Linked DNA regions of Arcticibacter tournemirensis. The protein of the gene in region 1 interacts with the protein of each later gene in a pairwise test. Links are inferred from orthologs where the notes say so. Each region holds a gene or a part of one and is shown in the gene's direction. Other genes may lie near its edges.

Region 1 (8,294 bases):
CAGCAAGAGAAACAATGCTAATGATAACCGCTCCCATACTCACAGCCGAAAGTGCGTTGCTGATTGCCGAAAAGGTATTTTGGTCGTTAATATTGAATGCTTCGCTGCCTTCAAATTCGGCGTCATAGCCTACAGCGTGGGGTATTTGTTTAAGAATAAGGATGATCCCTATCGCAGCGAGCATTCCTTCGATTACAGCTGAGGGGAAATAATTACCTATGGTGCCGGCCCTCAAAAAGCCCAGCACGATCTGCAGCGCTCCGGCTATCAGCACGGCGAGCAGAAAAGTTTCAAATGCGCCAAGTGATGTGATTGCCCCAAGTACGATAACTGTAAGTCCCGCAGCCGGACCGCTAACACTTAACTGTGATCCGCTGAAAGAAGCCGTAACTATACCACCAATAATACCGGTGAGCAAGCCTGAAAACAATGGTGCTCCCGATGCCAGCGCGATACCAAGACATAGAGGCAATGCCACTAAAAAGACTACCACACTTGCCGGAAAATCCTTCTTAAGATTTCTTGGCGAAAAATATTGTTTAAAACCTGTTGATGCAGACAAATGATTAGCTGCCATATATGTTAGATATGAGATGATGTACTATACAGAATCTGAAACCGGATAAGGAAATCTGATCCGGTGTATGATATCGTATGAAATAGAATTAACGTGAATGATCAGACCGCCGCAATATGATGCGGCAGAAATCAGGCGTTTGGAGGAGGAGTGGGTACAGAAGGATAAAAAGGCTGGTGATGTTTATCATATCCCCTGTTTACAGTTAAAGGATTAAAGGTCCACACAGGACTTAAGATTGCATAACTGTACGAAACCAGCGCCAGGTATTCCTTCAGGCAAGACTCTTTGCCATCAACAGGCTTAGAATGCTCAATTTCCAGCTGCATGATTACAGCATTTACCGTTTTGGAATCAAAGTGCGCTACAATCAGGGGTGCAACAGAAATAACCATCTTACTAACGAAGATGGAGAGAAAAAGAACGCTTATAACTTTTTTAGCAATTACTTTCTTCATATTGTATGCTGCCCGGATACAAAATTAATTAAAACAGATTAAAACCGAAGTTCAAACGCTCATTTTACAAAATTGTTATAATTAAAATATCATATTATCATTAAATACCCAGTTCTATTTGAAAAAGCGCTCCCCAGTAATTGTCACTGTCCTTCAAATCCCACCGGCCATCTTCCGTATTGTAACTTAGGTTAAACTGTCCTTTAATCCGGTGTTTTCTAAGGTATTTGGTTACTCCGGCTTCCAGAACTTCTTTTCTCTTTTCATACCATGCCGTCTTGCCCTCAGGCTGAATTACCGAGTATCTGAAAGCAGTTTCGAGGTTATTTTTGAACAGATAAGATATTTGATGATTATTGCCCCAGCCGGCATAGATATATCTTACATCGCCATCTTCATTAAAAGTCAGGGGATTGTCTGCTGTGCGTTTCATATATTCAGTCTCATAAGCCCAGCCTCTTAGCTTGAAGATCATATCGAAGATTGCTGTACCCATATCCCTCGATGCATACATCTCTTTTCCTAATTGCCCGCCCGTCCGGTTCGTCTTTGCGTTATAGCTGTAGCCTCCGGCAAGTGCCAGCTTCGGGGTTTCCTCCCGTTCGAGGTCTCCCTCTGAGTAATCTCCTTCGTTCTTGAATTCACCGAAGGGGAGTATTTCAAATCTGCCTGTATAAGCGAGCCCGTTATCAGTCGTGTTAACACTCCTGCCTTCTCCGGTACTTATAGCGCCTTTAATTCTGAAAGGCACCGACCCTATGGTGTTGTTATAATATGCTTTTAACCCGAAATCGCGGTCGACGGTAAAGGTACTGTTCACAATGGAGCGATCGGCAAACTGTAATTGCCCCGACGAATTCACCCGCTGACGATTACCAGGGAGTTTATTTTGTCCGAAAGCTATATAGAAATTATTGGTAAAGTGATAAAACACCACAGCGTCACGCACAATATTTGCAATGCCTGTATTGTCGATGTCCTGATCGCCCCTGGAAAAGGATAGCTGGATACTGTACCCGATCTTGGGGCTTAATACATATCCGTCGGCCCTCAGCCTTAACCGTCTTACTCTTGCATCCCATTCAGAAATGCCAAGATCGTCTCCCCCGTTGGTATAGAAACCCATCCTGTTTTGCATCCTGAACCTGAAATTGGCATAAAAGGATGAATCTTTGGTATTGATCTCCAACCCGTTCATTCTGAAGATCATTGAACGTTCATCAACTTCTCCCTGGGCATAAACAAGTTTGGAGGTAAAGACAATTGCTATTAATGTTATTAAGACTCTTCGCATGACATTCAAATTCAAAGCCGCTAAATTAGCATATTTAATTAAAGCTTTTTTAATGTTAAATAATTGTTTATTCATCAATTAGCTAAAGCTCGTTACCTCCATCTGACACCTTGCTGCTAAAATATTTCTATTTTTGCAGCCTCAAAAGGAATACGACATTTATGGCGAAGGTCGCAGGTAAGGCTTATGATATCAATCTGCTCAAGCGGATCTTTACTTATATTAAACCATACAAAAGGATTTTTGCATGGTCGATAACCCTCACTATAGCGCTCGCAATAGTATCTCCCCTCCGGCCCCTGCTGATCCAGTTCACCCTCGACAAATATATCCTAACGGACGACAAACCGGGACTTACAAGCATGACCTTGTTAATGCTTTTCCTGCTCGTTCTCCAGGCTGTTATTCAATATTATCACACGTTCCTTACCAACAAGCTCGGTCAATCAACCATCAGGGACCTTCGGATCAATGTTTTTAATCACATAAGCACTTTAAAGCTCCGGTTCTTCGACAAAACACCAATCGGGCAATTAATCACACGCACAGTATCTGACCTCGAGACTATTGCCGACATATTTTCTGAAGGGCTGATTGTAATAGCAGGGGACATATTACAGCTGATTACCCTTCTGGCAGTCATGCTGTATATCGACTGGCAACTGACTTTAATTGTCTTACTACCAATGCCCTTGCTGGTGTTCGCCAGCTATGTATTCAAGGAGGCCATCAAATCGGCTTTTCAGGAAGTAAGATCACAGGTGGGCCATCTCAATACCTTCCTCCAGGAGCATATTACCGGAATGAACATCACCCAGTATTTTGCACGGGAAAATCAGGAGATGCATAAATTTAAGCAGATCAACGCCAAGCACCGTGATGCTAATATCAGGTCTAACTGGTATTACTCTATCTTCTTTCCCGTAGTCGAAATCATTTCAGCACTCTCACTGGGCCTGCTTGTGTGGTATGGTTCGAAATCGATCATAGACCACGATACTTCGCCCGGGGTAATTATCGCCTTTATTATGTACATTAACATGATGTTCAGGCCGATCCGCGAACTTGCCGACAAGTTCAACACGCTACAGATGGGAATGGTGGGTGCCGACCGGGTCTTTACCATTCTTGACACACATGACGAAGAAGAAAACTCAGGCAGCTTCGCAACCGGCAAACTGGACGGCGCCATTTCTTTTGAAAACGTTTGGTTTGCTTACAATGAAAACAACTGGGTCTTAAAAGACATAAGTTTCACGGTAGAACCCGGACAGACGCTTGCGCTCGTTGGTGCTACAGGTGCGGGTAAATCGTCTGTCATCAATATACTGAACAGGTTTTATGAGATCGGAAAGGGAAGTGTGAAAATAGACGGACTCGATATCCGGGACTATGAGCTGGGCTATCTGCGTTCACAGATTGCAACCGTCATACAGGATGTCTTCCTGTTTTCGGATTCTATTGCCAACAATATTACGCTGAACAATCCGGCTATTTCAAGAGATCAGCTGATAAAGGCTGCTACTGAAGCGGGGGCTGCCGATTTTATAAACCGTTTGCCGGAGGGCTTTGATTATAATGTAATGGAACGGGGCGCTACCTTGTCAGCGGGTCAGGCTCAGCTCATCTCATTTATAAGAGCGCTGGTATATAATCCAAAGATCCTGGTACTGGATGAAGCAACCTCTTCTGTTGATACAGAAACAGAGCTGCTTATCCAGCAAACACTCCAAAAGCTGATGAAAGGCAGGACGTCTATCGTCATCGCACACAGGCTCTCTACCATTCAAAACGCAGATAAGATTATTGTACTCGACCAGGGCGAAATAAAGGAGATGGGATCGCACCAACAATTGCTGCAGCATAATGGTTACTACAAGCGTCTGTTCGACCTGCAATTTAATTCATCAGGCATAGAAAAAACGACCTTCGGGTGATAAAAAGGTTTGTGGTTTAGGCCTATTCTTATAGTTTTGTACATCTTAAATTCCGTTCAATGAGTGTATTAGTAAATAAAAATTCAAAAGTTATTGTTCAGGGCTTTACCGGGAATGAAGGGACCTATCATGCTACTCAAATGATTGAGTATGGGACCGACGTTGTTGGAGGAGTCACTCCCGGAAAAGGAGGCCAAACCCATCTTGAAAAACCTGTATTTAATACTGTGAAAGAAGCGGTAGACAAAACAGGCGCCGACGTTTCCATCATCTTCGTTCCTCCTGCCTTCGCCGGAGACGCCATTATGGAAGCTGCGGAAGCTGGTATTAAGGTAATCGTCTGCATTACCGAGGGCATTCCTACCAAAGATATGATCATGGTTAAGGAGTACATTAAAGACAAGGATTGCAGGCTTATCGGCCCTAACTGCCCTGGTATTATTACAGCAGATGAAGCAAAAATAGGTATCATGCCTGGCTTTATCTTCAAAAAGGGAACTGTAGGTATTGTTTCCAAATCAGGAACCCTGACTTATGAAGCTGTTGACCAGGTGGTAAAAGCGGGACTAGGCATCACTACAGCTATTGGAATTGGTGGCGACCCTATTATTGGTACACCAACCGTAGAAGCAGTTAAATTGCTGATGAACGACCCCGAGACAGAAGGAATTGTAATGATCGGCGAAATCGGCGGTGGAATGGAAGCAGAAGCTGCACTGTGGATCAAAGAGAACGGAACGAAACCGGTGGTAGGCTTTATCGCCGGACAAACTGCTCCTGCAGGTCGCCGCATGGGACATGCTGGTGCTATTGTAGGCGGCGCTGATGATACCGCAGCCGCGAAAATGCGTATAATGAGAGAGTGCGGTATCAGGGTAGTTGAATCGCCTGCCGAAATTGGTGCCGCTATGGCCGAAGAATTAGGCGTTACACACTAATAGTTTAAGTGTCAATTAATAAAAAAGGCCGGGATCAATTGACTCCGGCCTTTTTTATTATTAAAATGGTACTATCAAGCTTGCTGTTTCATCCTGATAAGATTGAGGGCAGCGCCTGCTTTGAACCACTCGATCTGCTGTTCGTTATAAGTATGGTTCACAGGGAACGAGTCGACGCTACCATCCTTATGGTTCAGCACAACTGTTAACTGCTTGCCGGGAGCGAACGAGGTAAGACCCACGATGTCAATAGAATCATCCTCCTGAACCTTGTTATAATCGTTAGGATCTGCAAATGTTATACCCAGCATACCCTGCTTTTTCAGGTTTGTTTCGTGAATACGGGCAAATGACTTCACCAGTATGACTCTTACTCCGAGATGACGAGGCTCCATGGCTGCATGTTCGCGGGACGAGCCTTCACCATAGTTCTCATCGCCGACAACCACAGTACCTATCCCGGCAGCTTTATAAGCGCGCTGCGTAGCAGGTACAGGTCCGTATTCGCCTGTGAGCTGATTCTTAACGTGATCGGTGCTGTCATTAAAATAATTAATAGCCCCAATCAGCATGTTGTTTGAAATATTATCCAGGTGCCCGCGGAACTTCAGCCACGGCCCTGCCATAGAAATATGGTCGGTAGTACATTTACCCTTTGCCTTTATTAAAAGACGAAGTCCGTGAAGGTCTGTTCCTTCCCACGCAGGGAATGGATCAAGAAGCTGTAAGCGGCTCGATTTTTCATCTACCAAAACCTGAACACCGCTTCCATCTTCGGCAGGCGACTGATATCCTGCATCCTCTACAGCATATCCTTTTTCAGGCATCTCTAATCCTGTTGGTTCATCCAGCTTCACCTGCTCGCCCCTCTCATTGATTAATGTATCGGTAAGCGGATTGAAGGTAAGGTCGCCGGCAATAGCCAGGGCCGTAACGATTTCGGGAGACGCAACAAAGGCATGAGTATTTGGATTACCATCATTACGTTTTGCAAAGTTGCGGTTGAAGGATGTAATGATAGAATTCTTGCGGGTAGGGTCGTCGGTATGACGTGCCCACTGCCCGATACATGGGCCACATGCATTGGCAAGCACTACACCGCCTATCTTATCAAATGTATCAAGATAACCGTCGCGCTCTACAGTATAACGTACCAGTTCAGATCCTGGCGTTACAGTATATTCTGACTTTGCTACAAGATGCTTATCTACAGCCTGCTGAGCGATAGAGGCCGCTCTGGTGATATCCTCGTAAGAAGAATTCGTACATGATCCGATTAATCCGACTTCCAGTTTCGCGGGCCAGTTATGCTCTCTTACTGCTTCTGCGAATTTAGATATAGGCCATGCCAGATCGGGAGTAAAAGGACCGTTAACATGCGGTTCCAGCTCCGAAAGATTTATTTCAATTACCTGATCAAAATATTGTTCAGGATTAGCATATACTTCATCGTCTCCTGTAAGATGTTCGCGAACTTCATTTGCCAGGTCGGCAATATCAGCCCGGCCGGTACCACGCAGATAAGCTTCAGCCTTTTCATCATACCCAAAGATAGATGTAGTAGCGCCTATCTCAGCCCCCATGTTACAAATGGTAGCCTTACCAGTAGCCGACATCGAACGGGTGCCTTCCCCAAAATATTCAACAATACATCCGGTACCACCTTTTACTGTCAGTACACCTGCCACCTTCAGAATCACATCTTTAGGGGCAGTCCACCCCGACATTTTACCTGTGAGCTTTACACCGATAAGCTTCGGAAACTTCAGTTCCCATGCAAAACCGGCCATTACATCGCAGGCATCGGCACCGCCGACCCCTATGGCAATCATCCCCAAACCACCTGCATTAGGAGTATGCGAGTCAGTTCCAATCATCATTCCTCCCGGAAATGCATAATTCTCAAGCACTACCTGGTGGATGATACCGGCTCCTGGTTTCCAGAATCCCAGACCATATTTATTACAAACTGAAGAAAGGAAGTCGTACACCTCTTTATTCGTGGTGTTTGCGGTTTCCAAATCCTCGGTGGCGCCTATTTTAGCTTGTATGAGGTGATCACAATGCACTGTAGAAGGTACGGCGACCTGCGGCCTCCCCGCCTGCATGAACTGAAGAAGGGCCATTTGAGCGGTAGCGTCCTGCATGGCAACACGATCCGGAGCGAAATCAACATACGAAGTGCCACGCTTGTAGGATTCATCAGCATCTCCATTCCATAAGTGCGAATACAGGATCTTTTCAGTGAGTGTTAACGGTTTTCCAACAACTCTCTTTGCAGCGTCTATCCGACCGGCAAGGTTGTTGTAAACCTTTTGTATCATTTCTATATCAAATGCCATTACTTCTGATTTTTATTCATGTTAGTTATAAGTCAACTCTGCATGAGAGTTATAGTTCTTGCGAAATTACAAAAAATGCTAAAAAGTGACGGTAATCACTTTCATCAATTTTTATTTAGAAAAAGTCTAAACAATAATACTTAATGGTGTTCCATCATAGCTGGCCAAAGCGGTACCCCTCTTCCTGCCAGGCCTTTAAAGCGCGGGGCAGTGTATACTCAAGCCTGTCGAATGCTTTAAGGCTATCGTGAAAAACGATTATAGAACCGGGCTTCACAGTCGACAGAACGTTTTTCAGGCACTTCTCCGGACTGAGGCCGCGGTCGAAATCACCGCTTAAAACGTCCCACATGATAATCTGGAGGTCGGGAAATACCGATCTGAGCCGTGCTATCTGCGAAAACTTAATTCTTCCGTGAGGAGGCCTGAAGAGCTTTGTTTGAGTCAGTTCATTACATTTAATAAAATTATCGAGGTAGGCCTGATCTTCAGTATCCCAGCCTCTAAGATGATTAAAAGTATGGTTCCCGATAGAATGCCCGGCATCTGCAACCTGCCTGAATATGTCGGGATGTTTCCTCACGTTATCGCCAATGCAGAAAAACGTGGCTTTGGCATTATACTCCTTTAAAGTTTTAAGTACAAACGGTGTAACATTCGGTATCGGACCGTCGTCAAACGTTATATAGATGGTTTTTGTATCATTTAATTTCCTCCAGGTAAGGGTCGGATAAATACATCTTAGCCA
Region 2 (5,523 bases), 3.3 Mb from region 1 along the record:
GTTTACTTCTTTGAATCTTTCATTACTCATCACTACCAAAGGACGTGTAGTTGCGGAGGTTTTGGTGGAGCTGACCGTATAATTTCCGTTCGCAGAATATGCCAGAGCAGAAGCAAGATATCGCTCAGCAGGATCACCAAAGGCTCTGGTAATATCGTCGTTCGCTTCTTTATTAACACTTAATCCGTCGAAATACTCGCCCACTCCCTTCTGGTTCTTCGTCTGGAACTGGGGGATATAGAGGTCATATTTATCAATGTGAATAGCAAAAAAACCAACAGGCTTCCCATAGGTGGGATGACCGATAAGCTTTACATCCATAACAGGAGCCAGGCTATTAATTACCAGTTCGCTTGCTGATGCTGAATTCCCTGTAACCAGGAAATAGATCCGTGAAAGGTTTAAGGAGCCTTTTTTGGCAAACTTTTCCGTGTTCTGCGAAGCAGCGAATGGAACGTCAAAATAAGAAACCACTTCTCCATTATACAAAAACTTCTGATTCTTCAGTATGGTTGCCTTACCGCTCTGCATCGTTTGATTGAAATGATCCACATGCATCACGTTGCCACTCTGAGCAGCGGGGACGAACCAGTTGGCCAGGTAATTTGCTGTTTCAACACTTCCGCCTCCGTTGTATCGCAGGTCGACTACCAGTTCTGTAATATTCTGACTTTGGAAATAGTTCAGAACTTGGTCCAGCGCTGTTTTGAATGGTGTTGGGACATCCTCATCAGAGCCAGAGATCTGAAGGAAACTGTTCAATACAAAGTATCCTACTTTCTTCGATCCCACACTGAACACATTACTTGCCAGGATGGGATTGATGTTATACCGAGCTTTTGTTACAGAGACATCGGCAATAGAGTTATCCTTTTTTCTAACCCTTAAATTTATCGTCCGGTCAGGCCCAAAAAGCGCATTATTAAGAAAGTTGATATTGGCATCCACCCGCCCATCCAGATTACTGTTTCCGTTTATCTGGAGGATCTGATCACCTCTCGACAGTCCTGCCGTTCCTGCGGGAGAACCAGAGTAAACATAGTTAATTCGAAGATCTAAAGGATCGTAGCCGCCTTCAAGACCATTAAAACCGACAAAGAAACCGTAGTCGCCACTGATACCCTCTCCGATTTCGTCGGATACTTCGCCCTCGTCAATGAACGAATATTTATCAAGGGCTCTGCCCGAAGTGCTCCGCTTATAGCTTTTCAGTGCATTTATTTCGTCCTGAAAGCTCGAATACTGCCTTGGATTAAAACTTTTATAGGACGAAGGCAGCGCATCATTCCACAAATAAGTTTCGCGTGCATATAAGTAAATAGAATCTTTAGTGAGTTCGTCTCTTGTCCCTGTTTTAGGAGGATTGTCAGACGATTTTTTGCAGGCCCCAAAGGCCAATATCGCAAACAGTCCGAACAAAAACCGCTTGCGAAAAATTGAATATGAATACATCTTTCTTTATAATCTAATGTTAAGTTATATGTAGTAAGTTACCAGTATAGACCGGCTGTAATTCTTTGTTATACAGAAACGTAATGAGCCATTTTATCATTACTTAAATCTAAGTTAATGTAGGCTATTTTTCTATTTTAACGAAATCAATACCAGCATTTTCTGCAAAAACTGCGTCTAGTGACGCTACTCCTGCGACCAACACATCTATTGCTTCAAGATTATGCAGCTTCAATATCTCTAATAGTACGTCGGGAGAAGGTTTTGGTTTCACTTCATTGGTAAAATATACTCTCAAATACTTCTCGAGCCCATTCCATTCTATTTGCCTGATCTTATTCAACTGCTGAACAGGATCTCCGGCAGTAACAATGAAAATCTCTTTGCGGTCAATCACTATATCCTGCAGTAACTTCAGCATGTCGTCGAATAACAGAAGCTTCAGGGGCAGCTGAGCCTGACGATGAAGTCGCAAAAAGTTTTCTCTATATTTCTCACTAATGCCGAAAGCCTCTCTGGCTTTATCAAAAATAAGATTTGGGCCGGCATGTTCATACGCCTTTTTAAAGAACTCGGTAAGCTGGACGGCAGGAGGAAATGTCTCTGAATATTCGAGAAAGTTGGCAAAAAGATAATATACCTGCAAAAGGTAATCTCTTTCGGGATACAGAACATTATCCAGTTCGAAAACAAACGCTTTTTTTGAAGGATCAAATTCAGAATAGACTAACATTAATCGGCTGTAAAAATGGCTACCCGGCTGTCCGGATATTCTTCATTAATTAAAAAAAGTCCAAAGTCGGCATCGGGAAGTAGACCAGCTTGATCAGATAGATCGGTTTTTATCAGAATTCGCCCCGGTCCATTCCTCATCTCCATTTTTTCGAGCGCCGGAAGTGGTGGTACTATAACCTGAATTCCGTATTCCATGAACAAAGTCCGCGATTCGGAGAGTGCTTTAATTTCCCCTTTTCGCAGCGGAAAAACTCTTTCAATCTGCTGATCAAGACAAATGCCGAGCAATTCGTGAGCAAAAGAAGGGGCGTTCCCTTCTGATATCTTTATAAATTTTCTGTTCTTCAGCATAAACTGCGGTAGTTCCGCAGAATCGGCAAAAAAAACAGCTTCCGTTCCTCCTACCAACCGTTCGAGCTGGTATGCTTGTGCCGTTGCTGCAGCCGTAATCAGAATATTCACTTTTATTGTCCGCTAATAATTAAACCATCTTTCATTATCACCTTCCGGTCGGCCATCTCGCCAAGATGTTCATTATGTGTTACAATAACAAATGTCTGCGAAAACTGATCCCGTAGCTCCTTAAAGAGCATGTGGAGACTATTCGCATTCTCGGAATCCAGGTTTCCTGAAGGTTCATCTGCCAGCACAACAGAAGGTTTGTTCACAAGAGCCCTGGCTACGGCCACTCTTTGCTGTTCACCCCCCGATAGTTCAGAAGGTTTATGATCGGCTCTATCGCCTAGTCCAAGCATTTCGAGTAACTCCCGCGCACGAACCTCCGACTCTCTTTTACCCCTTTTCGCAATATATGCCGGAATACAGATATTCTCGAGAGCGGTAAACTCCGGAAGAAGATGATGAAACTGAAAAATAAACCCTATCCTCTGATTACGGAAGGCGCTTAGTTTTGCTGAAGACAGTGACGATATATTGACTCCATCTATCGTGACCTCTCCCCTGTCGTATTTATCCAGGGTTCCGATTATATGCAGCAGGGTACTTTTACCAGCCCCTGAAGCGCCTAAAATGGTTACGATTTCGCCCTTGCTGACATCCAGATCAACGCCTTTTAATATCTCCAGTTTTCCGTAAGCTTTATATATACCTTTAGCATGCAGCATAGGGCGAAAATAAACATTTATGTGATTAGGATAAGGTTCAGTGTAATCTTTTTGTCATCAGTGTAATCTATTCCAAAAAACTATTAGCTTTACCCTCTGCAAACTATCAAAACAAATGAATATTCACGAATATCAAGGCAAAGCCATTCTCAAGAGCTTCGGTGTACGGGTTCAGGAAGGTATCGTTGCTGAAACTCCCGAACAAGCTGTTGAAGCGGCTAAAAAGCTGAAAGAAGATTTCAATTCGGACTGGGTGGTTGTAAAAGCTCAGATCCATGCCGGGGGCCGTGGTAAAGGCGGAGGCGTAAAGCTGGCCAAAAACCTCGATGAAGTAAAAGAAAGATCAGAACAGATCATCGGAATGCAATTGGTTACTCCGCAAACCGGTCCGGAAGGTAAGAAAGTAAATAAAGTGCTGATTGCACAGGACGTTTATTATCCTGGTGAAACTGAACCTAAAGAATTTTACATGAGCGTATTGCTCGACCGCTCAAAAGGCCGCAACATCATCATGTACTCTACTGAAGGGGGAATGGATATTGAGCATGTTGCAGAAACGACTCCTCACCTCATCTTCAAGGAGGAGATTGATCCGAAAGTGGGACTTCGCCCTTTTCAGGCCAACAGAATCGCTTTTAACCTGGGTTTAAGCGGCGATGCCTTTAAAGATATGACTAAGTTTGTTGCATCGCTTTATAAAGCTTATGAAACTACCGATTCTTCTTTGTTTGAGATAAACCCTGTTTTAAAGACCTCTGACAATAAGATCCTGGCAGTCGATGCTAAGGTGAACCTTGACGATAACGGACTTTTCCGTCATAAGGACTATGCTGAGATGCGTGATACTTCAGAAGAAGATCCTACGGAGGTTGAAGCCAGCAAATCGAACCTTAACTATGTAAAACTCGACGGGAATGTCGGCTGTATGGTTAACGGTGCCGGGCTTGCTATGGCAACAATGGACATCATCAAGCTTGCCGGCGGCGAACCTGCTAACTTCCTTGATGTGGGTGGTACTGCTAATGCCCAGACCGTAAAGGCTGCTTTCAATATTATCCTTCAGGATCCGAACGTAAAAGCTATACTGATCAATATCTTTGGTGGCATTGTTCGCTGCGACCGCGTTGCCCAGGGAGTTATTGACGCATATCAGGAACTCGGAAACATTCAGGTTCCAATCATTGTGCGCTTACAGGGAACCAACGCTGAAGAAGCTAAAAAACTGATCGATGAATCGGGCCTGAAAGTTTATTCGGCGATCCTGCTTAAAGAAGCAGCTGACTTGGTTACGAAAGTGTTAAAAGCGTAAGTTATAAATTATGAGTTATGGGTTATGAGTTTACATGACTCAACATAGTTTTAAAAAGAAAGCGGTTTAAAGACCGCTTTCTTTTTTGTCTCCCCCTTATCACGCCATTCGCCGGGCGAGCAGATAGCACAGATATGTTAGCGGTGGGGCAAAAACCACATCAATGGTATAATGAACGTGCTGAACCATCACTAAAACTCCCATAAGAATGGTTGTAATTAATGCCAGCAGCTTATCACTCTTCTTTGGAAGCAACAGAAAGAATAAGAACTGAGTAGCAGTGTGTCCCGAATAAAAGAGATCTTTCGTAACGTAAGTATCTCCGTAAAACATATCCGTAATAGGGTCCCATATATCGATCAGGCCAGCCGGAGGATTTAACGGTACCAGAGAGATGGTTATAAAGCGGGAGATATTTAATACAATGACACCGTAAAGTAAACTCAATAACAATGACGGCGTTTGAATAACCCTTGTCAAGGTAAATAAAGCCATCCCCCAGGTAATCATAAAAATGGGGATAGAAACATCTATGGAAGGGATGAGATTAAGAAGCGTATCATTATAAGCAATACCTTCCCTCCTTTCAATGAACTGGTAAAACATCGGAAACACCGGAGTGAGGCACAATAGTATCACCACTGCCATCGCCAGCTTTTGCTTAAATAAAGGGGCCTGCCACGTAAGCACCCATCTCCTGGCCAGGAATACACTGCCCAGCCTTGTTCTTTTATTACTCATCAATACTTATATCACATAAACATCATGTTAATTTTATGTGAAGGGGGACGCAAATATAATGAGTAATTTGAAATTGCAAACGAGAATGATGTCATAGTCGTTTTAGTCTTCCATGTCCAGACTTTCCCAGCTTTCGCGTACATAGTAATGGAATGCGAGCCA

The links. Proteins that work in one complex are often made in the same cells at the same time.
Region 2: the proteins of sucD (region 1) and sucC interact in binary tests that used the Escherichia coli proteins (3 or more experiments, as listed by UniProt). The link is inferred for Arcticibacter tournemirensis from one-to-one orthologs.

Annotation. Positions count from the first base shown.
Region 1 is NZ_VFPL01000001.1:1,106,050-1,114,343, reverse strand. Bases 3,335-6,264 are described here. They hold sucD (succinate--CoA ligase subunit alpha), read left to right. Parts: upstream 3,335-4,325; coding sequence 4,326-5,204; downstream 5,205-6,264. Other genes in these bases: BDE36_RS04635 (aconitate hydratase), read right to left, coding at 5,279-6,264; BDE36_RS04645 (ABC transporter ATP-binding protein), read left to right, coding at 3,335-4,266. Outside these bases: BDE36_RS04660 (SulP family inorganic anion transporter), read right to left, coding at 1-577; BDE36_RS04655 (hypothetical protein), read right to left, coding at 709-1,035; BDE36_RS04650 (porin), read right to left, coding at 1,136-2,329; more of BDE36_RS04645, read left to right, coding at 2,491-3,334; more of BDE36_RS04635, read right to left, coding at 6,265-7,546; BDE36_RS04630 (polysaccharide deacetylase family protein), read right to left, coding at 7,701-8,294. UniProt on the Escherichia coli protein: Succinyl-CoA synthetase functions in the citric acid cycle (TCA), coupling the hydrolysis of succinyl-CoA to the synthesis of either ATP or GTP and thus represents the only step of substrate-level phosphorylation in the TCA.
Region 2 is NZ_VFPL01000001.1:4,405,385-4,410,907, forward strand. What follows is about bases 2,683-5,523. They hold sucC (ADP-forming succinate--CoA ligase subunit beta), read left to right. Parts: upstream 2,683-3,426; coding sequence 3,427-4,620; downstream 4,621-5,523. Other genes in these bases: BDE36_RS18465 (ABC transporter ATP-binding protein), read right to left, coding at 2,683-3,311; BDE36_RS18475 (phosphatase PAP2-related protein), read right to left, coding at 4,720-5,361; BDE36_RS18480 (hypothetical protein), read right to left, coding at 5,464-5,523. Also shown: BDE36_RS18450 (S41 family peptidase), read right to left, coding at 1-1,452; BDE36_RS18455 (HAD hydrolase-like protein), read right to left, coding at 1,577-2,185; BDE36_RS18460 (ATP-grasp domain-containing protein), read right to left, coding at 2,185-2,649; more of BDE36_RS18465, read right to left, coding at 2,652-2,682. UniProt on the Escherichia coli protein: Succinyl-CoA synthetase functions in the citric acid cycle (TCA), coupling the hydrolysis of succinyl-CoA to the synthesis of either ATP or GTP and thus represents the only step of substrate-level phosphorylation in the TCA.